Candidatus Puniceispirillum marinum IMCC1322: one gene and its partner. The protein of the gene in region 2 interacts with the protein of the main gene of each other region in a pairwise test. Links are inferred from orthologs where the notes say so. Each region holds a gene or a part of one and is shown on either strand. Other genes may lie near its edges.

What was found.
Region 1: the proteins of gyrA (region 2) and gyrB interact in binary tests that used the Escherichia coli proteins (3 or more experiments, as listed by UniProt). The link is inferred for Candidatus Puniceispirillum marinum IMCC1322 from one-to-one orthologs.

Annotation. Positions count from the first base shown.
Region 1 is NC_014010.1:1,710,052-1,722,186, forward strand. The notes cover bases 5,663-8,787. They hold gyrB (DNA topoisomerase (ATP-hydrolyzing) subunit B), read right to left. Parts: upstream 8,388-8,787; coding sequence 5,937-8,387; downstream 5,663-5,936. Other genes in these bases: SAR116_RS08040 (ActS/PrrB/RegB family redox-sensitive histidine kinase), read right to left, coding at 5,663-5,814; recF (DNA replication/repair protein RecF), read right to left, coding at 8,384-8,787. In the rest of the region: SAR116_RS08010 (GlcG/HbpS family heme-binding protein), read left to right, coding at 1-272; SAR116_RS08015 (hypothetical protein), read right to left, coding at 311-670; SAR116_RS08020 (DMT family transporter), read right to left, coding at 777-1,661; SAR116_RS08025 (DMT family transporter), read right to left, coding at 1,700-2,590; metZ (O-succinylhomoserine sulfhydrylase), read right to left, coding at 2,596-3,780; SAR116_RS08035 (ActR/PrrA/RegA family redox response regulator transcription factor), read right to left, coding at 3,938-4,468; more of SAR116_RS08040, read right to left, coding at 4,525-5,662; more of recF, read right to left, coding at 8,788-9,640; dnaN (DNA polymerase III subunit beta), read right to left, coding at 9,648-10,751; chromosomal replication initiator protein DnaA, read right to left, coding at 10,990-12,135. UniProt on the Escherichia coli protein: DNA gyrase negatively supercoils closed circular double-stranded DNA in an ATP-dependent manner to maintain chromosomes in an underwound state.
Region 2 is NC_014010.1:425,042-437,218, reverse strand. Bases 9,011-12,177 are described here. They hold gyrA (DNA gyrase subunit A), read left to right. Parts: upstream 9,011-9,349; coding sequence 9,350-11,977; downstream 11,978-12,177. Other genes in these bases: coaD (pantetheine-phosphate adenylyltransferase), read left to right, coding at 11,978-12,177; ssb (single-stranded DNA-binding protein), read left to right, coding at 9,011-9,139. Also shown: preprotein translocase subunit YajC, read left to right, coding at 90-419; protein translocase subunit SecD, read left to right, coding at 494-2,077; protein translocase subunit SecF, read left to right, coding at 2,129-3,064; SAR116_RS02090 (Mth938-like domain-containing protein), read left to right, coding at 3,067-3,450; SAR116_RS02085 (hypothetical protein), read left to right, coding at 3,443-4,135; methylenetetrahydrofolate--tRNA-(uracil(54)-C(5))-methyltransferase (FADH(2)-oxidizing) TrmFO, read right to left, coding at 4,132-5,493; excinuclease ABC subunit UvrA, read right to left, coding at 5,512-8,397; more of ssb, read left to right, coding at 8,633-9,010. UniProt on the Escherichia coli protein: A type II topoisomerase that negatively supercoils closed circular double-stranded (ds) DNA in an ATP-dependent manner to maintain chromosomes in an underwound state.

The DNA of each region.
Region 1 (12,135 bases), 1.3 Mb from region 2 along the record:
AAATTGCATTGGGCAAGGCGTCAGCTGCCATTCAGCTTGGCCTTGGCACGCGTGCGTTAATGAACCGGGCCGAACAGCAGGCCTATTTTATTCAAGCGATGAACGGTCTTGCCGATGGAAATTTTGTGCCGGTACCAGGTGGGGTGTTGATACGCGATAAAAACGGTGTCTTGCTAGGCGCGGTCGGCATTTCAGGTGATACGTCTGATAATGATGAAACCGCCGCACTGGCTGGTATTGCCGAAGCCCAGCTTGATGCCGATGCTGGCTAGGCAAACATCATTCATCATATACATAAACTGCCTGTGGCCTAATTAGGGCCACGGCACCCAAACAGGCCGCGCGCAACGCCTTCATTCAAAGCCATGCTAATCATATAGCTTAGGTCATAGCCGCGCGCCTTGCACGATTCCATAGCGGCCTTGCGTATATCGGCTGGTGGTGCAATAAAATTCGAATAGCCTGTATCCCATTCAAATTCGAGGCTAGGCGGCTGAGCTGGCATTATGTCCGCATCATTTCCCGCTGTGGCGGCTGGCTGTGAAACCGTTTTTTTCAAGGGTGTTGATGTGGCTTGTGGCTGGGCGACATGATGACATGCGGCAAGCAAAAGCGAAAGCACTACAAGCATCACTGTGTTTGTTCCAGTCTTCAAAATGCACGGCGTCATGATCAGCAATTCCCTTTTTACCGCGATACGTTACGTTGATTTTTGCTTTTTCGTCCACTTTTTTTTAGGAAAATGAGTCAATTTTGTTCAAAAACAACAAAATAGATTATGTCTGCGCTGTACGTTGCGCCACTGCCAGACCTGTCAAAATCAGACCAAGCGCGATAAATTTGTCTAGACCAAGTGATTCACCTAGCAAAAGCGCACCCAGAAACACCGAAAAGACAGGTATCAGATATCCAATAAAGGACGTAAATCCCGCACCAGCACGTTTAATAAGATGATAGCGCAGGAAAAAGGCAAAGCCTGTTGGCAAAGCCCCCAGCCATATAATCGCCAGCCAGGCATTGGATGACCAGCCCTGCCATGCCAGCGGCTGTTCAAACATAAAGGCCAATGGCAGTATCTGTATTGTCACAAAACCCATAATCACCAGCGCGATAAATAAGGCAGGCACCTGTGGTAAACGCCGGGCCATCAATGCCGCCGATACATAACAGCCTGTCGCACAGCAAACCAGAATTTGCGGGATAATATGCGCCCCTCCAGCATTCATCGCGGCATGTCCGAACAGAATCATCACCCCGGACAGGCCAATCAGAACGCCGATGATCTTGCTCACTGTCATACGTTCGTCTTCGGCAAAGAAATGCGCGCCAATGATTGTCAGCAACGGCCCGACCGACATTAGCAAACCAGTCAGTGACGAATCCAGCACCAACTCGGCGTCGGAAATCAGATAAAAAGGCAAACTCATCCCGACCACGCTCATGACAAACAGATAGGGCAGATGCCGCAGATAAGGACGCCAAACGAAATCAGCTTGAAATTGTATGAATAACAACACCACGAAAAACCCAATCAGCGTGCGCAAGCCAACCAGTGTCAGCGGGCCTGTTTCAACAACCGCCAGCTTGATCGCCGAAAAGGATGAAGACCAGACCAGCGCCAGCAAGATCAATAGCGCTACATTTCGTTTTTGTTCACTCACAAAGCACCTGCCTGCATCAGATTAAGCCATCACACATCTCAAAATACCAGCAAGCTAGCGCAGGCAACAACCAGAAGCGCACCAACCCATGCACCCCAGGCAGGCATTATTCCGGTGCGCGCCCAGACAAATGGCAGAATCAGCACTGGCGTCGTCGCTGTCAAAATCGCCACAATGGCAATATGTCCGGTTTCAAGCGCTTTCAAAAACAGGGCCATGCCGACACCCAGACCAAACAAACCATTGAAAAAGACATTCACCAGAATTTTAGGCGCCGGTAAAATTGGTTTTTTGCGCTGGGCCTTATCAAACGGATAGGTCGCCCAGAAAAACAAAGCCGCAATCATCACCCTGATAAGGCTGGCCATGACCGGGTCCATTCCGTCGCTCATCACCGGGCGGATGATAATCGCGCTGATCGCTTGCCCCAATGCGGCCAGCAAACCAAACAGGACGCCCAATGATAAAGGCGGTGTCACATCTTCCCATATATGCATCAGATCGCGGCGCTTGCCATAGATAATCGCCAGACATATACCAACAAAGGCAAGTATCACAGCCACCCCATCATGAGCCGCCAGCACCTCACCAAGGATCAACCAGCCAAGTATCGCTGTCATCGGGGCATTTGATGCAAACAGGATATTTGTCCGGCGCGGGCCTAACCGGCGCATCGTCAGAAACAGGAAAAAATCGCCCAGCACAATGCCGATCACCGATGATAGAACCAGTGGCCAGATAAATACCGGATCAAAGGTAAAAGCCCGCCCCGTGATGACCAGCAGCACCGCCATGATACCTGCCGCTGCAATCATGCGCAGTCGATTGAAATGAAGCGAGCCAAGCGCGCGGGCTGGTGCATGGCCAAACAAGCCCGCCAGCGTCCAACAGATAGCAGCGCCGAACGCATAAATTGCGGCAGTTTCCAAAATAATTACCTTAAAATACTAAGTGCCTGTTCGATATCATTTATCAGATCATTACCCGATTCAAGACCAACCGATAGCCGTATATGTGACCTGCTGATTCCCAATAGCGCCAGTTCCTCGTCACTCAGACTTGAATGCGTTGTCGTATAAGGGTGACAGGCCAGCGATTTGCTATCGCCCAGATTGTTGGAAATATCAATCAGCGATAGCTCATTCAGCACGCGATAGGACGCCGCTTCATCACCATCAATTTCAAACGCGATAATACTGCCAAAACCCGACATCTGCTTACATGCAAGATCATATTGCGGATGCGATGCCAGCCCCGGATAACGCACATTTTTGACCGCCTTATGCCCAGCCAGCATTGTGGCGATGCGCGCGGCACTGGCGCATTGCGCTTCGATCCGAAGCGACAGCGTTTCCAGCGATTTCAGCATCACCCAGGCATTAAAAGCACTGATCGCGGCACCTGTCTGCCGGTAAAACGGAGTGAATATATCCTTGATAAATGTCTGATCGCCCAGAACCGCACCGCCCATCAACCGCCCCTGACCATCAATATGCTTGGTGGTCGAATAGATAACCGCATCAGCGCCTAATTCAAGCGGGCGTTGATGCAGCGCAGTGGCAAACACATTATCAACCACCACCATGGCTCCGGCGGCATGCGCCATCTGGGATACAGCCGCCACATCAACCAGCTCAAGCAATGGGTTAGACGGGCTTTCGAAAAACACCATCTTAGTTGGTGTCTGCAAGGCCGTGGCCCAGGCCTCAAGATCGGTGCCATCAATCAGCTCAACGTCAATCCCCCATTTCGGCAAGGTCTGCGTCAGAATAACATAGCAGGCACCAAACAGGGCGCGGCTGGCAACGATTCGGTCGCCACTTTCCAGCTGGCAAGCCATCACCGCAAAAACCGCAGCCATGCCTGTGCCGGTAGCTTTACAGGCTTCCGCCCCTTCAAGCAGGGCAAGCCGGTTTTCAAACATGGAAACAGTTGGGTTGCCATAGCGGGCATAAACAAAATTATCGGTTTCTTCGCGGAACGCAGCGGCAGCCTGCTCGGCTGATTCATAAACGAACCCTGACGTCATATACAGCGCTTCGGATGTTTCCTGATGTGCGGATCTTAAAAGCCCGCCTCGGACCAGCTTGGTTTCGATGTCGGATTCTGTTTTTTTCATATCAGAGACAGTCTAAATTTGTGATCAGCGGCTTATCGAAATCAACCATGACAGCGGACATAACGTATAATTTACGAGCCTAAATTTTGTATAGGCGCATTCGTCCGTTCGCACAAGCGCAAGCATCACCTAAAGCACTACCCTGACTCAGGCCAGACTAGCTTCGTGGCGCGTGCTTGCTCAAGATACGTTGTAATGTTCGTCGATGCATACGAAGACGGCGGGCTGTTTCTGACACATTCCGCCCACATTGTTCATATACGCGCTGGATATGTTCCCAGCGCACACGATCGGCGCTCATCGGGTCTTGCGGTGGCGGCGGCATACCATCACCGGTTTGCATCAAGGTCGCGACGATCTGATCCGGATCGGCTGGTTTTGGTAGATAATCAAGTGCACCGGCTTTTACCGCCGCCACGGCCGTTGCGATATTGCCAAAGCCGGTCAGCATGACAATGCGGCAATTATCATCGCGCTTGCGCAATTCCTGCACCAGCGTCAGACCTGATCCATCATCAAGTTTCATATCAAGAATCGCATAGGACGGAACCGATCTGCGCACCAGCTCGATGCCTTCGGCGACAGTGCCGGCATCAACCACGTCAAATCCGCGCGCTTCCATTGCCCGCTTCAGCCGGTTGCGAAGCGGCGCATCATCATCAAGAATCAACAGCGATTTATCTGTCACCTTTTGGTTCCCTTTCCCGAAAGCCGCATGATAAATTTACATGCTGGCATTTAACATCATCCCACCTCGAAACATGAGCGTGGCAGGCTGACTTTAACTTCACCACCGCCATTCTTGCCATTCCCGAACGCAACTGATCCACCGATCGATTGAATCAGCGTGCGCGCAATAAAAATGCCAAGGCCACGATGCCCACTTTGCCCGACTCGACTACTATTCCAGGGCTGGCCAGCACGGCTTAATATTGATGGTTTAAAGCCGTCACCATCATCATTGATCCTTATATGGATATCTTCTAATGACCATTCAATATGTATGATTATCTTGGTGCGGGCGAACTGATGCGCATTTTGCAGAATATCTTCGATCGCCTGGATGAATTCGGCGCGGCGCGTGGCAACCGGCACTTCATCCATTGACGCCGCGTCATGCGTTACAATAACCTCGGCAGGGCCAGCATCGAACCGTTCTTGCAACAGGTCTTCGATCAGCACATTGATTGGCAATTCGGTCTCGAAATCGGGCTTGCTTTGCAATTTATAATCTTCCAGCGAGCCCAGAATAACGCGGCATCTTTCGGCTTCGACACGTAAAAGCTGGATGTCCTCATAGATCGGATCATCCTCGGTAATTTCACGGCTCAATTCATGGCTGATCACGGTGATCGTGTTCAAGGGCGAACCAAGCTTATGCGCGGCGGCGGTCGCCAGCGAACCAAGTGCCACCGCCTGTTGCTCCTCGGCAACCGCAAGCTGCGCTTCGGATAGCGCTTCGGATAGGCTCCGCGCCGCCGACGCCACCCACCATACATAGCCACCAATAAAGATCGTCGATAGCATCAATGACAGCCACAAACCGGCAACATACAGGCCCGGCAAGTTAACTGTATCCTGACCCCATGGCAGCGGATAATTATATAATGCCAGCACGCTGACACTGGCCGCGACCGTCAGAATCAGCACCAATGTTGCGCGTCGTCTTAGCATCGTTGCTGACACCACAACTGGCGCCAGCAGTAAAACCGAAAACGGATTCAAAAGCCCGCCTGTCAGAAACAGCAAAGCGGCCAGCTGCAGAATATCAAAAATCAGCGCCAGCAGATTCTGTTCAACCAGTCCGGTATCATCCTTGGCTTGCCGGTTTTGCCATAAATTCATCAATACCGATAAGCCGATAATGATCAAAGCTGGTATCAGTGGTAGATCAAATCCAAGCACAAAATAGGTAAAGGTCAGCGCCAGAAGCTGGCCACTAATGGCAAGCCAGCGGATGGTTAGCACCACCGACGGATCGATCGGGTTTATGGCGCGTCTATCGGCGCTTCCAAAAAACCGCCGTAGCATCATCCTGCCCACCCTTTCAATCCGCACAACCAGACCCGCATATCAACCTTCAAGCCTATGGCAACAGCCTCAGCTTGGCTCGGTAATAACAAGTGCTGACCCGTCACCCTGTTCATCGGACAGAGCTAGATATCAAGATTGGCGACGCGCAATGCATTGGTCTGGATAAAGTTCCGGCGTTCTTCGACCGCTTCGCCCATCAATGTTGAAAACGCATTGTCAGCATCTTCTTCATGCTCGATAACCACTTGCAGGAAGGTTCGCTGATCTGGATCCAGCGTTGTTTCCCATAGCTGATCGGGATTCATTTCACCAAGCCCCTTATAGCGCGAAATCTGTGCGCCTTTCCGGCCAGTCTGAAACACAAGCTGGGCCAGATCGCTTGGGCCATGAATAATGGTATTTTGCGATGTCCCTGTCAGCGTTGCAAATTTGGCATAAATCTGCTGTAGATGCGGAGCCATACTATCAAGCTGTACCGCTTCGGGCAGGCCGACGATACGCCGGTCAATGACATATTTTTCGGTGATGCCACGCAGCCGGCGCTGCACAACAATCGCCTTGCCATGCACGGTATCCTCGATGCTGCCTTGCCAGCCTTTTTCCAACTCATCCACAACATTCTCCAACCGTGTAGCCAGATATGTTGCTGCATCTGCACTATCAAGCGTCGCGCTTTTCATAAGCCCGGCTATCGCAGCTTGTTCGACCACATCACGATTGCCAACCTGCCGTGTTATCTGTTCAATCAGGCGGCTGGCCGTAACCGCATTATTGGTCACATCCCGCAGATCGGGACCTGCCATCTGGCTCCCCCCATCGACAACCAGCACCGTGTCTTTCAATCCGGCTGTCATCAGATAGATATCCAATTCACGCTGGTCTTTGAGATAAACTTCCGACTGTCCGCGTTTTGCCCGGAACAGCGGCGGCTGGGCGATATACAAATAACCCTGTTCGATCAAAGGCCGCATATGACGGAAAAAGAATGTCAGCAACAATGTACGGATATGGCTCCCATCCACATCCGCATCGGTCATGATGACAATCTTGTGATAGCGCACTTTATCCAGTTGCATTTCGGTATTGCCAACCCCGGCACCAATCGCCGTGATCAGCGTGCCGATCTCGGCTGATGACAGCATCTTATCAAGCCGCGCACGCTCGACATTCAAAATCTTGCCACGCAGAGGCAGGATTGCCTGATTCGCCCGATCACGCCCTTGCTTGGCCGACCCCCCAGCCGAATCACCCTCGACCAGGAAAATTTCCGATTTTGCCGGGTCACGTTCCTGACAATCGGCTAATTTGCCAGGCAGGCTGGCAATATCCATAACGCCTTTGCGGCGGGTCAGATCGCGTGCCTTGCGCGCCGCTTCACGCGCCGCCGCCGCTTCATAGGCTTTTGACACGATTTTCTTGGCTTCGGCCGGATGTTCCTCAAACCATTGATTCAGACAATCAGCAACCGCCTGTTCAACAACAGGGCGCACTTCGGATGACACCAGCTTATCTTTGGTCTGCGATGAAAATTTTGGATCTGGCACTTTGACGGATACGATTGCGGTCAGCCCCTCGCGTGAGTCTTCGCCTGTCAGCTGGACCTTTTCCTTTTTGGCAATGCCGGATGATTGTGCGTAATTATTGACCACGCGCGTCATCGCCCCACGGAAACCGGCCAGATGCGCCCCGCCATCACGTTGCGGAATATTATTGGTGAAACACAGCGTGTTTTCATGGAACGAATCTGTCCATGCCAGGGCCAGCTCAACGGTAATATCATCACGCTGGCTTATCGCTGTGATTGTGGGATGCATTTCGCTGCGTGATCGATTCAACCAGGTGACAAACGCTTCCAGACCACCTTCAAAGAAAAATTCGGATACGCGTTCTTCGCTTGTCCGGTTATCGGTCATTTTAATACGCACGCCCGAATTCAAAAAGGCCAGTTCGCGCAACCGATGTTCCAGCGTGGTGAAATCAAACTCGATCGACGAGAAAATGTCTAGCGACGGGTAAAAAGTTACATGCGTGCCGGTTTGCCCTTCGGCATCCCCCATATCGGCCAGCGCGCCATCCGCTTCACCCATCTTGAACATCATCTCATGCTTGCGGCCATTCCGGAAAATGGTCAGCCGTAGCCACTCGGACAAGGCGTTGACCACTGATACGCCCACACCGTGCAAGCCGCCTGAGACCTTATAGGAATTATTGTCAAATTTACCGCCAGCATGAAGCTGCGTCATGATCACCTCGGCGGCGGATACGCCTTCCTCATGGTGGATATCGACCGGAATCCCGCGCCCATTATCGGTGACGCTGATCGAGCCATCAGCATTCAGCACAACCTGAACAAGGTCACAATGACCTGCCAGCGCTTCATCAATTGCATTATCGACAACTTCATAGACCATATGGTGAAGCCCTGATCCATCATCGGTATCACCAATATACATGCCTGGCCGCTTGCGCACCGCATCCAGCCCCCGCAAAACCTTGATTGATTCAGCACCATAATCGCCATCAACGGCCGCTGCCGCTTGATCAGGGATATTTGTTTTTTCGTCTTCGCTCATATCAACCACTCACATTTGGGCGTTTTTGTTATCACGCCAGAATCGTGTTCTGCATCATGTTCTGCATCATGAATTTTCATAAACTGGGCGGCCTTACCAAGCCCATCAAACAGGCTGGCATCACTGCCACTGAACCAGCTTTGCCCACCAAGATCGAACAACGCTTCAAACAGGGCTGAACGACGCTTGGCATCAAGATGCGCCGCCACATCGTCAAGCAACATAATAGGCGGGCGGCCAAGGCGGCGTTCCTGTAATCGGGCATGGGCTAAAACCACGGCGATCAACAATGCCTTTTGCTGTCCGGTTGATGCCAGATAGGCAGGGGTATCACCTGCCACATCATAGGCATTGACCTCACTAGCATGCGGGCCAGGCAAAGCACTTGTGCCATCAGTACGCAGATTGGCGGCGGCGGCCATATGACGGTCTTCGACCGCCAATGCTGGCATCTCATCAAGCCAGTTTTCAATATCGCCTTGCAATTCAAGCCGCACACCCGGAAACCCATGCCAGCCATGGCGGGCTTCTTCGTTCAGATCATGTATCAAAGCGCGCCGCGCTGCCGTGATCGCAATCGCTGTTTCGGCAAGGCTGGCTTCAAGCGCATTAAACCAGCCAGCATCACCACGCCCTTCGCTGATCAATAGCGTACGTTCGCGCATCAGTTTTTCATAGCGGTTGGTACGGCCAATATGCGCCGCATCAAAGGCAATCACCAGCCGGTCAAGAAAGCGGCGTCGGGCACCTGGTGAATCGATAAAGACGCCATCCATCTGCGGCGTCAGCCACGATACTGACAACTGCGTTGCGATATCGGCCTGTGAAACGGTCATGCCTTCACGGCGCATGATCCGGCGGCCGGTCTGCGAATCTGCTGGCACACCTGTGCCAATCTGCATGACGCCATCTTCGGTTTCCAGCGCCGCCGATACCGACCAGTCCGGCATTGCCGCGCCGATCCGCGCCAGATGCGCTGTCTTGGCACGGCGCATACCCTTGCCTGGCGACAGCAATGAAATCGCTTCCAGCAAATTGGTTTTGCCTGCACCATTCGCGCCTACAAGCACGACGGGCGCTTGCCCGAATTCAAGCCGCACCGTTTCATAATTGCGAAAATTATTCAGCAACAATCCTGATAGCCATAATTGCGGCCGCGACGCGCTATGTGCAAAACCGTCACCAACAGCTTTGCCGTTGTGATCATGACCCGAATCCGTGGCCTGCCTGAAATGGTGCGAAAGTGCTGTCAAACGTCACTCACACGCGCATTGGCATCAAAACGAATAGGCTGGCATCATCACCGGGTGTTCTGACAAGCGTTGGTGACCCTTGATCGGCAAGGGCAAATTCGACCATCTCGCTATTCACCTGACTGGCGATATCCAGAAGATAACGCGCGTTGAAGCCAATTTCCATTTCATTGCCGCTATAGCTGACTTCCAGCTCTTCGGTGGCACTTGACGCATCCGTATTACTAGCAGATAGCGTCATGACACCAGCACGTAGGCCGATTTTTACCGATTTTGATTTTTCCGACGAGATTGTCGAAACCCGGTCAACGGCGGCTGAAAAAGCCCCCACATCAACCTGCATGATCTTGTCATTATTCGTCGGGATAACGCGGGTGTAATCAGGGAATGTGCCATCGATCAGCTTAGTGGTCAGGCGCACCGCCCCAAAGGCGAATTCGGCACGCGTTTCCGACATTGAAATCGTCACATCACCATCATAGTCATCCAGCAGTTTGCGCAATTCACCAACCGCTTTACGCGGCAGGATAATCGATGGCATCTGCGCTGCGCCACCTGGCAATGTCTGCTTGGTCATCGCCAGACGGTGCCCGTCTGTTGCCACCGCACATAGATCGCCAGCATCTGATTTATGCAGATAGATACCATTCAGATAATAGCGCGTTTCCTCGGTAGAAATCGCAAATTTGGTGGCATCGATAAGATCGCGGAAATCAGCAGCGGTCAGCACAAAATTGGTCGGCAGCTCATTCGAGCTAATGGCCGGAAAATCTTCGACAGGCAAGGTTGGTAGCCGGAAACTCGAACGACCCGCGCTGATCATCGCATGACCATCGCCAACCGACAGCTCGACTTCGGATCCATCCGGCAGTTTACGCACGATATCATACAGCATATGCGCCGACATCGTTGTCGTCCCTGCCGTTGCCACCGCACAGCCAACCTCGGTTGTGATATCCATATCCATATCAGTAGCTGTCAATGACAGCTGTCCGTCTTCGGCGCGCAATACGACATTCGCCAGAATGGGTATCGTGTTACGACGCTCAACAACGGATTGCACATGACCCAAAGGCCTTAGAAGACTCATACGATCAATTGCCAGTTTCATCTATTTTCTCTCATTCTGTAGCCCTGAGCTACCATGCCCGACCAGCGGGGGACACATGCGTATAAACTGTCAATCGTCCATACGCCCTCTAATCGCCAAATATAGCATGTTTATAACAAACTAACACCAAAATATTGTGTTTTTAGCGATTCGCGGCAACGCTCGAAAATGGCCAAAACAGGGCTTCTTAGCTGATCATATGAAATATGGATATGGGGTCATGACGGCCCGAATGCGGCTAGTTCGACAAAAGCGACCGTAAAAGATCAACATCTTCGCCCAGCCGCGAATCCGATAGCGTCAATGTCTCGATGGTTTTGACCGCATGCATGACCGTCGTATGGTCACGTCCACCGAACTGGCGGCCAATTTCCGGATAGGATAATGACGTCAGGTTTTTCGTCAGATACATGGCCACCTGACGCGGGCGGGCGATGTTACGTGCGCGCCGAGCCGAGAACATTTCCGACACCCGGATGCCATAATGCGCAGCGACTCGCTTCTGAATTGCATCAACACTGATCTGGCGGCTACTGGCGCGCAGTAAGTCAGCCAGCAGATCGGCAGCGCTTTCGATGGTTATTTCACGGCCCACCAGCATGGCATGCGCCATAATCCGGTTTAACGCGCCTTCAAGCTCGCGCACATTGCTGACAATCTTATGCGCCAGAAATTCCAGCACCTTATCGGGGATCTGGATCTGCGCCCGTTCGGCTTTGGCTTGCAGAATACCCAGACGGAGTTCGTAATCGGCCGGATGAATATCAGCAACCATACCCCAGCCAAGCCGGCTACGCAGACGTTCTTCCATGCCTTCCAGATCGGTTGGCGACTTATCCGCCGAGATGATCACCTGACGGCCATCTTCGACCAATGCGTTAAAGGTATGGAAAAATTCTTCCTGCGTGGAATCCTTGCCACTGATGAATTGCACATCATCAATCATCAGCACGTCCACCGAACGGAACTGTTCTTTGAAAGACATCGTATCTCGGAACCGAAGCGCGCGAACAAAACGATACATGAATTTTTCTGCTGACAGATACATCACCTTGCGCGATGGCGCCTGTTCACGGATATGCCAGGCGATCGCATGCATCAGATGCGTTTTACCAAGCCCGACCCCGCCATAAAGGAACAGGGGATTAAACGCGACCTTCTCGCTTTCAGCAGTACGGCGCGCAACGGCAAAAGCCAATTCATTCGGCTTGCCAACAACAAAATTTGCAAATGTATAGCGCGGATCAAGACCGGCCAGCGGATCAAACTTTTCCGGCGTGGCACCGGTTGCGCTGTCAGATTGTGCCCTGTCATATTTTGTACTGTTGGCAGCAAAGGCGGACCCTTTGTCATTATCGGTTATCCGCGGCGCGCGCTCGGCAAT
Region 2 (12,177 bases):
CCACTTAGTTTAATATGGGTCATTGCAGGTTTTGGCTAGTGTCGCTATGTTCTTGCCAGATTTAATTAATATAACGGAGCATTCTTAACATGTTTATTTCACCTGCATTTGCACAAGCGTCTGGCGGCCTAGCCGAAGGTGGTTTTGGCCTGTTACCAATCATTTTTGTAATGGTGATATTTTATTTTCTGTTGATCCGCCCTCAGCAAAAACGTGCTAAGCAGCATAAAGAAATGCTTGGTGCACTTCGGCGTGGTGATAAGATCATCACATCAGGCGGATTAACCGGATCAATCGTTAAAGTCGTTGATGATAGTGAGACTGTCGAGGTGGAAATCGCCAAAGACGTAAAGGTTCATATTGTCCGCTCTATGATTGCTGATATCCAGAACAAAACCGAGCCGGTCAAAAAGAAGTAATGTTCGTTATCTGATAAATCTAATCATATAACGGAAACTTTATACTGACTGTTTTATAAAAAGGTTTGCACCGAATGTTGCAATTTGAAGGCTGGAAAAAATTACTCGTTCTTTTTGTCATTTTGTTAGGCGTCTTTTTTGCGTTGCCTAATCTGGCGCCTACGCAAAATGACAATCAGTCAGACAGTACAGTTGAGTCTGTCTTTGGTTTTCTTCCTGGCAAGCACATCAATCTGGGTCTTGACCTTCAAGGCGGATCCCATCTGTTGTTACGTGTTGATATGGATATTGTTGAACAAGAACGCTTGGACAGTATTGGTGAGACCATACGTCAGGAGTTCCGCAATGATAAGATCCGCTTTGCTGACCTGAAGGTTGATGGCAAAGCTGTACACGTCACCATTCGGGATGCTGATGATGCTGACAAAGCCGAGGCGATACTTAATGAACTTGCAACGGGCTTAAATGTTGCCAGCAACGCGTTAGTCTATGTCATTTCATTTTCCGAAACCGGACTGACGGAATTACAATCAAACACAATTGCGCAATCTATCGAAATCATCCGCCGACGGCTGGATCCCGAAGGTACAAAAGAGCCTGTCATTCAAAGACAGGGTTTGGATCGGGTTCTTGTTCAACTGCCTGGCGTTGACGACCCTGAAGCGGTAAAACGCTTGCTAGGCCGTACTGCCAAGCTGACCTTCCAGCTTGTCGATATGCGGATTACACCACAAGAAGCGGTTGAGCGCGGTCGTGTACCACCTGGCAGTATTTTATTGCCAAGTGATAGCGAAGATGGTCGCAATTTTGTGATCGAAAAACGTGTGATGGTCAGTGGTGAAATGCTGGAAAATGCAACAGCCAGCTTTGATCAGAATAATCAGCCAGCTGTCAGTTTTCAGCTTGATTCCGCGGGCGCCAAACGTTTTGGCCGTGTAACAGGTGCCAATATCGGTCGGCCTTTTGCCATTGTTTTGGATGGTAAGGTCGTATCCGCGCCAACGATACAAAGCCAGATTTTTGGCAGTGGCCAGATTACTGGTAATTTCACAGTTGCAGAAACCAACGAATTATCGCTTGTTCTGCGGGCAGGTGCCTTGCCAGCGCCTTTGATTGTGATGGAAGAACGCTCAATCGGCCCAGGCCTTGGTGCGGACTCTATTGAGGCTGGTAAAATAGCCGCTATCGTTGGGCTATGCCTTGTTATAGTCTATATGTTCCTTAGCTACGGCACATTTGGCATCCTTGCTGACATGGCGTTACTGGTGAATGTCATTTTGATTGTTGCCGCTTTGTCTGCCTTGCAGGCTACGCTGACCTTGCCCGGCATTGCTGGTATTGTTCTGACCATGGGTATGGCAGTGGACGCCAATGTGTTGATATTTGAACGAATACGGGAAGAATTAAAACGTGGTCGGTCAGTAATGGCCGCCATTGATGGGGGCTATCAGCGTGCCATCTCGACGATTGTTGATTCGAATCTGACCACATTATTTGCTGCCTCGTTCCTGTATATTTTTGGTTCAGGGCCCATTAAGGGGTTTGCTGTAACGCTTGGTATTGGCATTGCCACATCCATGTTCACCGCCGTAATGGTCACGCGCCTGTTCATTGTGCTGTGGCTTGAGCGTAAGAAACCAAACGAACTGGTGCTTTAACGTTATATCCAGTTGTTATGCCCCCCATAAAGACTATCAGGGAAATATAAAATGCGTTTAAAACTAGTACCAAGCGATACCAATTTTGATTTTCTGAAATTGCAAAAAATCACCATGGTTTTGTCAACATTTCTAGTTCTGGCATCAATTGGGATGTTTGCAACGGTTGGTCTTAATCTGGGCATTGATTTCAAAGGTGGTATCTTGCTGGAAGCACGCAATATGACCGGCCCTGCGGACATATCCAAAGTCCGTAATGACCTTGGCACTTTGAATTTGGGCGATGTCAGCTTGCAAGGTTTTGGCACTGAGACGGATGTTCTGATCCGTATTCAGCGTCAAGAAGGTGACGAAAAAGCCCAAATTGCTGCCATTAAAGCAGTAACTGACATGCTTGGTAGCGATTACGATATCCGCCGCACAGAATTTGTTGGCCCGACGGTTGGTGCCGAGTTGGCAGAAAAAGGTATTCTGGCTGTCATGTGCGCGCTGATGGCCATTCTTGTTTATATCTGGTTCCGCTTTGAATGGCAGTTTTCCATCGCGGCGATTGTGGCACTGGCACATGACGTATTGTCAACGATTGGCCTGTTTTCATTAACATCTTTTGAATTTAATCTAGCAACAGTGGCGGCGATTTTGACAATTGCCGGATATTCGATCAATGACACGGTTGTTGTATTTGACCGCGTCCGCGAAAATCTACGGCGCTACAAATCCTATGAACAGCGTGATATCTTGAACCGGTCACTAAATGAGACCTTGTCACGGACTGTTATGACGTCGGTCACAACATTGCTTGCATTGACCGCGATTGTGATTTTTGGTGGCGCTGTTTTACGAGACTTTGCGCTGGCTATGATATGGGGTGTTATCATTGGCACCTATTCGTCAGTGTTTATTGCCGTTGGTATGCTGTCACGCTTTGATCTGAAGCGTGTTGATGATGATGAAAATGGCATTGAGGTGCCGGAGTATGAGCGTTAGGCATGGTCGATATAAGCACCTTTTCTGAAAAAGGCGACTTACAGCTTATTCATGGCTATGGTGATAACGGATTTCGCATAAGCGGTTCAAGATACGCCGGAAATGTAATAGTTCTGCCACGCATGACAATGGCATGGTCACTTTCCAATTTGGAAAATTTGACATTTGACGATTTAGGCCCCTTGCTTGGCGATATACCACCACCTTTATTCATTTTGGGGGTTGGGCCAGCACCCATGCAGCTTTACCCTGAACTTGCCGCCCAGTTAAAACCGAACAATATCAACCTTGAAGTCATGTCAACTGCGGCTGCCTGCCGGACATGGAATGTGTTGATGAGTGAAGGGCGGGATGCCGCCGCAGGTTTGATCGCTGTTGATGAATGATACGCCATTTATAGACAATAAGTTCCATAAAGACGCGATAATGGCGCTTAAAATACAGGATCCAGCAATGGCGTTGGTGTTCGGATTTGAGAACACCCAGCGTCGCTCTCTTGCCGCTAATTTAATTTGCTTATCTGGTGAGCTACAAAATGCCCTTCGCATTCCCAAGGAGCCAATGCTGGCTGCCATTCGTGTTCAATGGTGGTACGACACATTGGCCGTAGCTCCCAGTAGCTATAAAGGCAATATTGCGCCTCTGGTAGTTCGTTTGCAAAAACATATACAGAATGATGATATTGAACGTGATGATATTCTGAAATTAATTGAAGCATGGCAGGCTTGTACAATGGACGAGACGGCCTCGACAACACAGGCCTGGAGTATATGCTGGCAATTGGTTGGTCATTATCTGGGTGGCCATGATACTGGCGATAGTGCGCAAAAAATTGCCCCTGTCTTGCACGCTACGCCAACAACAGATCCAGCGACAATACCATCACTGGACAATGCGTTTTTTGGTAACTTGCGAAAACAGGTGCAGGAAAGTCGTCAATGGTGGCTCTATTTTGCCGCCATCATAGGGTATCATAAGCATATGTATGGGCATGATGCTATGGATCATGATCATTTGCTGGTCTGGCGACTGCTTCGGTGGCGGTTATTTGGCTTCAAGATTGCCGACTAGCTGGCCGTCACATCTTTCCATGCGCGAATAGAATCAAGCGCACGCCCAGCATAGGCGGCCTTGCGATCACGCCCTTTTAGCCTTTTTGTTCCAGCTGGCGTTTCAATTTCCGGAAACAGACCAAAATTGACATTCATCGGTTGAAAACTATCTGCCATCGCACCGCCAGTGATATGCGACAGCAATGCGCCATGTGCCGTATCCAGCGGTGGCGCTGTCCAATCCTGACCTTTCAATTCTAGCGCGGCCATCTGCCCAGCCATCAAGCCAATAGCGGCTGACTCAACATAACCCTCAACGCCTGTGATCTGACCCGCAAAACGGATACGCGGCATCGATTTCATCCGAAGTTGTGGATCAAGCAAGCGCGGTGAATTGATGAAGGTGTTCCGGTGCAAGCCACCTAGACGGGCAAATTGCGCATCTTCAAGACCCGGAATGGTTTGGAAAATGCGCACCTGTTCTGCATGTTTCAATTTCGTTTGAAAGCCAACCATATTATACAGCGTACCAAGAGCATTATCCTGACGAAGCTGTATCACCGCATAGGGTCGTGATCCATCATGTGCATTGGTCAGCCCAACGGGCTTCATAGGGCCAAAACGAAGCGTTTCACGACCACGTGATGCCATCACTTCAATGGGCATACATCCCTCAAAATACGGGGTATTTTCTTCCCATTCCTTAAATGACATTTTTTCGCCATCAATCAGCGCATCGATAAAATCTTCATACTGCGATTTTGTCATCGGGCAGTTGATATAATCTTTGCCATCACCGCCATCGGTAGATTTGTCATATCGCGACTGGAACCAAGCCACATCCATATTGACACTATCAAAATGCGCTATTGGCGCAATCGCATCAAAAAAGGCAAGGTCTTCTTCGCCGCCCCACTTGCGAATCATCTCGGCCAGAGCTGGTGAGGTGAGGGGACCTGTAGCAATAATAACCTGTTTCCAGCTATCAGGTATGTCATTCACTTCTTCACGTTCAATTGTGATTAGGGGGTCAGCGGTTAATGCCGCTTCAACAGCTTGAGAAAAACCATCACGATCAACTGCCAAGGCACCACCAGCCGGTACTTTATGCTTGTCAGCCTCACGCAATATAACCGAATTCAAGATCCGCATTTCTTCATGCAGAACCCCAACAGCGTTTGCCGTTGCGTCATCCGAGCGAAAAGAGTTAGAGCAAACCAACTCGGCTAAACCGTGTGTATGATGTGCATCAGTCATGCGTTTTGGGCGCATTTCATGCAAAACTACCGGAATATTCTGCCTAGCAATTTGAAAGGCTGCCTCGCTTCCAGCAAGCCCACCCCCAATTACGTGAATGACTCCATCATTATCTTGCATAGATCACATCCTTGAAATTTAAGTCTTTGACGGGTCAAAAATACGGCTTAGATAATGCCCGGTATGCGATCCAGCAACTTTTGCAACATCTTCTGGTGTACCTTCGGCAACAACAAGACCGCCGCCATCTCCGCCTTCAGGACCAAGATCGATCACCCAGTCGGCAGTCTTGATAACATCCATATTATGTTCGATAACAATCACGGTATTGCCCTGATCAACAAGTTCCTGCAAGACGTCCAGTAATTTGGCAATGTCATGGAAATGAAGTCCCGTTGTAGGTTCATCAAGAATATAGATCGTGCGTCCTGTGGCACGCCGCGACAATTCTTTTGAAAGCTTTACACGCTGGGCTTCGCCGCCGGACAAGGTGGTAGCTTGCTGTCCGATCCGGACGTAGCCCAACCCCACACGTAGCATCGTTTCAAGCTTTTCCCGGATGGCCGGCACAGCTTTAAAATACTCAACACCTTCTTCAACTGTCATATCAAGAACATCAGCTATCGACTTGCTACGCCATGTAATTTCTAATGTTTCACGATTATATCTTCGGCCTTTGCAGCTATCACAAGTGACATAAACATCAGGCAGAAAATGCATTTCAATCTTGATAAGTCCATCGCCCTGACAAGCCTCACAACGGCCACCTTTAACGTTAAAAGAAAAGCGCCCAGGCGCATAACCACGCGCTTTAGCTTCTGGCAATCCTGCGAACCATTCACGGATTGGTGTAAAGGCACCAGTATATGTTGCCGGATTCGAACGTGGAGTTCGGCCAATAGGGGACTGATCAATATCAACAACCTTATCCAGATAGTCGGCACCTATGATTGTTTTATGTGGGGCAGGCATTTCACGGGCTTTGTGCAAGCGCCGTGCAAGTGATTTCCATAGCGTTTCCAGAACCAATGTTGATTTGCCACCACCAGATACACCCGTTACACAGGTCAACACCCCAAGCGGAAACCCAACACTCACATCCTGCAGGTTATTACCATTTGCGCCTTCGACACGAATGACACGGCCTTTTGTACCTTTTCGCCGTTTTTCGGGTATCGCTATCTCACGCACACCCGAGAGATACTGACCAGTTAATGACGCCTCATTTGTCATTACATCTTCGGGGGTTCCTTCGGCAACGACAAAACCACCATGCACACCCGCACCAGGCCCCATATCGACGACATAATCTGCCAACCGGATCGCATCTTCATCATGTTCAACGACCAGCACCGTATTGCCAAGGTCGCGCAAGCGTATCAAGGTTGACAGTAGCCGGTCATTATCACGCTGATGCAGACCAATCGAAGGCTCATCCAGAACATAGAGAACACCCGTCAGGCCAGATCCAATTTGTGATGCCAACCGAATACGCTGTGATTCGCCGCCAGACAATGTGCCTGAATTACGCGCCATTGACAGATAGTTCAAGCCGACATTGACCAGAAAGCCGAGGCGTTCGTTGATTTCCTTTAGAATGCGCGCTGCAATTTCAGATTGCTGACCTTCAAGCCTTGAGCCCAAATCAGAGAACCAGTCCCGCGCATCTCCAATCGACAGACGGGCAATATCTGAAATATCATATTTATCGATTTTCACAGCCAGCGATTCGGCTTTCAATCGTTTACCAGCACATGAATCACAAGCATGATTGGCTCTGAATTTCTCCAGTTCTTCACGCACCCATGACGAGTCAGTTTCGCGATATCGACGAGCCAAATTCGGCATAATACCTTCAAATGGCTTGGTTGTCCGATAAGACCGCATACCGTCATCAAATTCCATCGTCACAGGCATCTTGCCTGAACCATGCAGGATGATTGATTTGGTATCGTCATCCAAATCATAGAACGGCACATCAAGAGAAAAATTAAACTGTTTGGCAAGCGATTCTAGCGTCTGCATATAATATCTTGCGGTGCTGGATGCCCAAGGCGCCAACGCGCCACCACGAAGCGTTGTTTGCTGGTCTGGAACAACAAGTTGTTCATCAAAATGACTGCTGACACCCAATCCGTCACAGGCAGGGCATGCTCCAAAGGGATTGTTAAACGAAAATAGCCGCGGTTCGATTTCATCAATGCTGAAGCCTGACTCAGGGCAGGCAAAGCGTGCTGAAAATACTGTCCGCCCCGCATGACGACCAGCTATATCGTCATCCTGTTCATCTGATGTATTATCAAGGCTTTCGGCCGTATCGGCATAGGCAAGACCGTCAGCAAGCGCCAGTGCTGTTTCTAACGAGTCAGCCAGACGCGTGGCCAGTTCATCCAAATCACCCTTGATGATGACCCGGTCAACAACAACTTCAATGTCATGCTTGCGTTTTTTATCCAACTCAGGCGTGTCATCGATATCATACAGCGCCCCATCAATGCGGACACGGCTAAAGCCTTTACGATTAAGTTCCCCAAGTTCTTTACGATATTCACCCTTGCGGCCACGAACGATCGGAGCCAGCAAGTATAATCTGGTGCCTTGCTCCATCGCCAGCAGGATATCAACCATCTGGCTGACAGTCTGGCTTCGAATAGGCAAACCGGTAGCCGGTGAATAGGGAATACCGACACGTGCCCATAACAACCGCATATAATCATATATTTCCGTGACTGTACCAACGGTCGAACGCGGATTGCGCGACGTGGTTTTCTGTTCAATGGAAATGGCAGGTGACAGACCCTCAATCAAATCAACATCAGGCTTCTGCATCATCTCAAGAAACTGGCGCGCATAAGCGGACAGCGATTCGACATAACGACGCTGTCCCTCGGCGTATATTGTATCAAATGCTAACGAAGATTTACCGGATCCTGATAATCCTGTTAGCACAACCAGTCTGTCTCTGGGCAAATCAATATCTACATTTGCTAGGTTATGCTCCCGTGCACCACGAACAGAAATCATCCGTGGTTCATAGGTTTTATCAAGAGAAGAAATATCTTTGACCCGCTGCGATAGCGACGTATTTTTTGTATCATTTGGCATGGCGCGAATATAGCCATTTCCTGATAGATTTTGCTAGTGCTTTTGATGTGGAAAAGTCTTTTATGTAAAAAATAAATAACCCGAATTATCTTGTCAGCAGGGGGGTGGGATGCGTAATCTGCGAACGTAAAACAAATTAAGGAGAAAATCGATCATGGCTGGCAGTGTAAACAAAGTGACTTTGGTCGGCAATTTGGGACGTGACCCGGAAGTGCGCTCTACACAGGATGGTGCCAAGATCGTACAATTATCATTGGCAACGTCTGAACGCTGGAAAGACCGCAACACTGGTGAACAACGTGAACGTACCGAATGGCATCGCGTGGTCATCTTTAATGAAAATTTGGGCCGAATTGCCGAACAGTATCTGCGCAAAGGCTCTACATGCTATATTGAAGGGCAATTACAAACGCGCAAATGGACAGACAATCAAGGTGTCGAGAAATATACAACTGAAGTCGTTTTACAACGTTATCGTGGCGAGCTGACCTTGCTTGGTGGGCGTGGTGATGGCGGCGGTGGCGGTAGCTATGGCGGCGGTGATAGCGGTGCGGGATCAAGTTCAGGAACTGATGACAGTTATGGCGGCGGCACGGGCACGTCTACAAGCCCCCCTCCAATGCGTGACAGCAATGATCTTGATGACGATATTCCATTTTAAATCAGTAAGTTAAATTACATTTATAATGCGATGCTTTTGGCTTTACATCAGCATCGCTTTTTTTTGCTTTGCGCAACAATATATGGTGTTACAGTTTTGTTTCATGCTATATATATAGTTATATAAGCACGCTTTTTGTGCGCCATAAGCGAGACACATGTGACCGAGACCACTAGCCCAAAAAGTCCAACCATTTCCATCTCTGATGAAATGCGGAAATCCTATCTTGATTATGCGATGAGCGTTATCGTTTCACGTGCATTGCCTGACGTTCGTGATGGGTTGAAGCCAGTCCATAGACGTATTCTATACGCGATGATGGAAGGCAATTATGACTGGACAAAGCCCCCTCGCAAATCAGCCCGTATTGTCGGTGATGTCATGGGTAATTACCATCCACATGGTGATAGCTCTATTTATGAAGCAATGGTGCGAATGGCGCAGGACTTTTCAATGCGTCTTCCGCTTGTCGATGGTCAGGGAAATTTTGGTTCGGTTGATGGCGACCCTGCGGCAGCTATGCGCTATACTGAGTCAAGGCTTGCCCGCGCGGCTGAGAGCTTGTTGCGCGACATTGACAAGAATACCGTTGAATTCGCGCAGAATTATGACGAAACCCAGCTGGAACCTACTGTTCTGCCTGCTGAATATCCGAACCTGCTGGTCAATGGCGCTAATGGCATCGCTGTTGGTATGGCAACCAACATCCCCCCCCACAATCCAGGGGAGGTGATTGCCGCTTGTGAGGCCTATGTAAATAATCCCGAAATAACCACCGAAGAACTGACCGAGATCGTACCGGGGCCAGATTTCCCGACTGGTGCGCTTATTATGGGTCGCCATGGCATCCGCGAGGCTTATCGAACAGGGCGCGGGTCTATCATCATGCGCGCCCGTGCCGAGGTGCAAACCAACGCCAAAGACCGCGAGTCAATCATTGTTCATGAAATTCCCTATCAGGTTAACAAAGCACAGCTACTAGAACGTATCGGTGAAATGGTGCGCGATAAGGTTCTGGAAGGAATTTCTGACATTCGCGATGAATCCGATCGTACCGGTATGCGCATTGTCATTGAGGTCAAGCGTGATGCTGCGGGTGATGTGGTGCTGAACAAGCTGTACCGCCATACACGACTGCAAACGAGCTTTCCCGTTAATATGCTGGCCATGAATGCCGGTCGGCCAATCCAGATGGGGCTAAAAGACGTTATCGAGGCTTTTTGTGAGTTTCGTAAAGATGTTGTTATTAAACGGACAACATTTTTGCTCAACAAATCGCGTGACAGGGCGCATATTCTGGCTGGTCTGATGGTTGCGCTTGCGTCTATTGATGAGATCATAGAGCTTATCAAAAAAGCGCCAGATACCGAAACTGCGCGTAATGAGCTTTGTGCCACAGCCTGGCCAGCGCATGAGGTTGGTGCGTTTATAGCGCTGATTGATGATCCTGGTCATGCGGTTGTCGATGATCACTATACTCTGTCTGAGGTGCAAGCCCGCGCTATCCTCGAATTGCGATTACAGCGCTTGACCGGTATGGAACGCGATAAACTGGCTGCTGAAACTCAGGAACTTGCTGATAAAATTGCCGATTATCTGGATATACTTGGTTCGGATACGCGCGTTAGTCAGGTGATACTTGATGAGCTTGCAGCCACGCGTGAACGCCTGTCGGATGATCGGCGCACCGAAATCACCGATCAATTGGCCGATCAGGATGATGAAGACCTGATCCAGCAAGAAGATATGGTGGTGACGGTGTCTCATCGTGGCTATATCAAGCGCGTGCCATTATCAATCTATCGTGCCCAGCGTCGTGGTGGTAAAGGCCGTGCAGGCATGAAAACGCGTGATGAGGACTTTGTAACGCGTCTATTTGTCACCAATACGCATACGCCAATTCTGTTCTTTACCTCAAAAGGTATGGTTTACCAGCTTAAATGCTACAAATTACCCGAATCGGCACCGCAATCGCTTGGTAAAGCTATGGTGAATTTACTACCTATTGAGCCAGAAGAGACTATTAACACCGTGATGCCTATGCCTGATGATGAAAGTTCATGGGGTGACCTGAATGTCATGTTCGCAACCGCATCAGGCAATGTACGGCGTAATAACCTGAGTGATTTCACCAATATCAAGCGCAATGGTAAAATCGCCATGAAAATGCAGGATGGTGACGAGCTGGTTGGGGTGATCCCCTGCAATGATGACGATGACGTGTTGATGGCCACCCGCAATGGTAAGGCCATCCGCTTTGCGGCCAATGCGGTACGTGTTTTCCGTGGCCGTGACTCGACAGGTGTACGCGGTATCAAGCTACTTGGTAAAGATCGCGTTGTGTCGATGTCTATTATTGCTGACCCTGAAAATGAATATATTCTGTCAGTGACTGAAAATGGCTATGGCAAACGCACCCCTATAAAAGATTATCGACAATCTGGCCGCGGCGGGCAGGGCGTTGCCAATATAGAAATTTCACCGCGCAATGGTCAGGTGATGGCTTCCTTTACCGTTGTTGAGGAGGATCAGCTCATGTTGGTCACCAATCAGGGCCAAATCATCCGTATAAGGGTTCATGGTGGCGAAGGGGACTCAATCCGCATTGCCAGCCGTAAGACGCTTGGCGTGCGGTTATTCGATGTTGCTGATGATAATGACGAAAAGGTTGTCTCAGCAGGCCTCATTCATGAAAGTGATGATGATGACGATGATCATGATGTTGTTGCTGACGGAGAGGGCAGAGATGACGCCTTAACGTCACCCAATTCTGAAACCCAAACCGAGACTGAGGCCGTCAAACCCGACAATAGTGACGCGCCAGACGAAGAGGCTTAAATGGGTCAGCGCATTGTCATGTATCCTGGCACTTTTGATCCACTTACCTTTGGCCATATCGACATCATCCAACGTGCGGCGCGCCTTGGCGATCATCTGATCGTGGCGGTGGCGGAAAATGCCGGAAAAAATCCTGTTTTATCAGGTGATGAAAGATGCGAACTGGTGGCATCACATCTAAAACTGCTGATGGATACTGA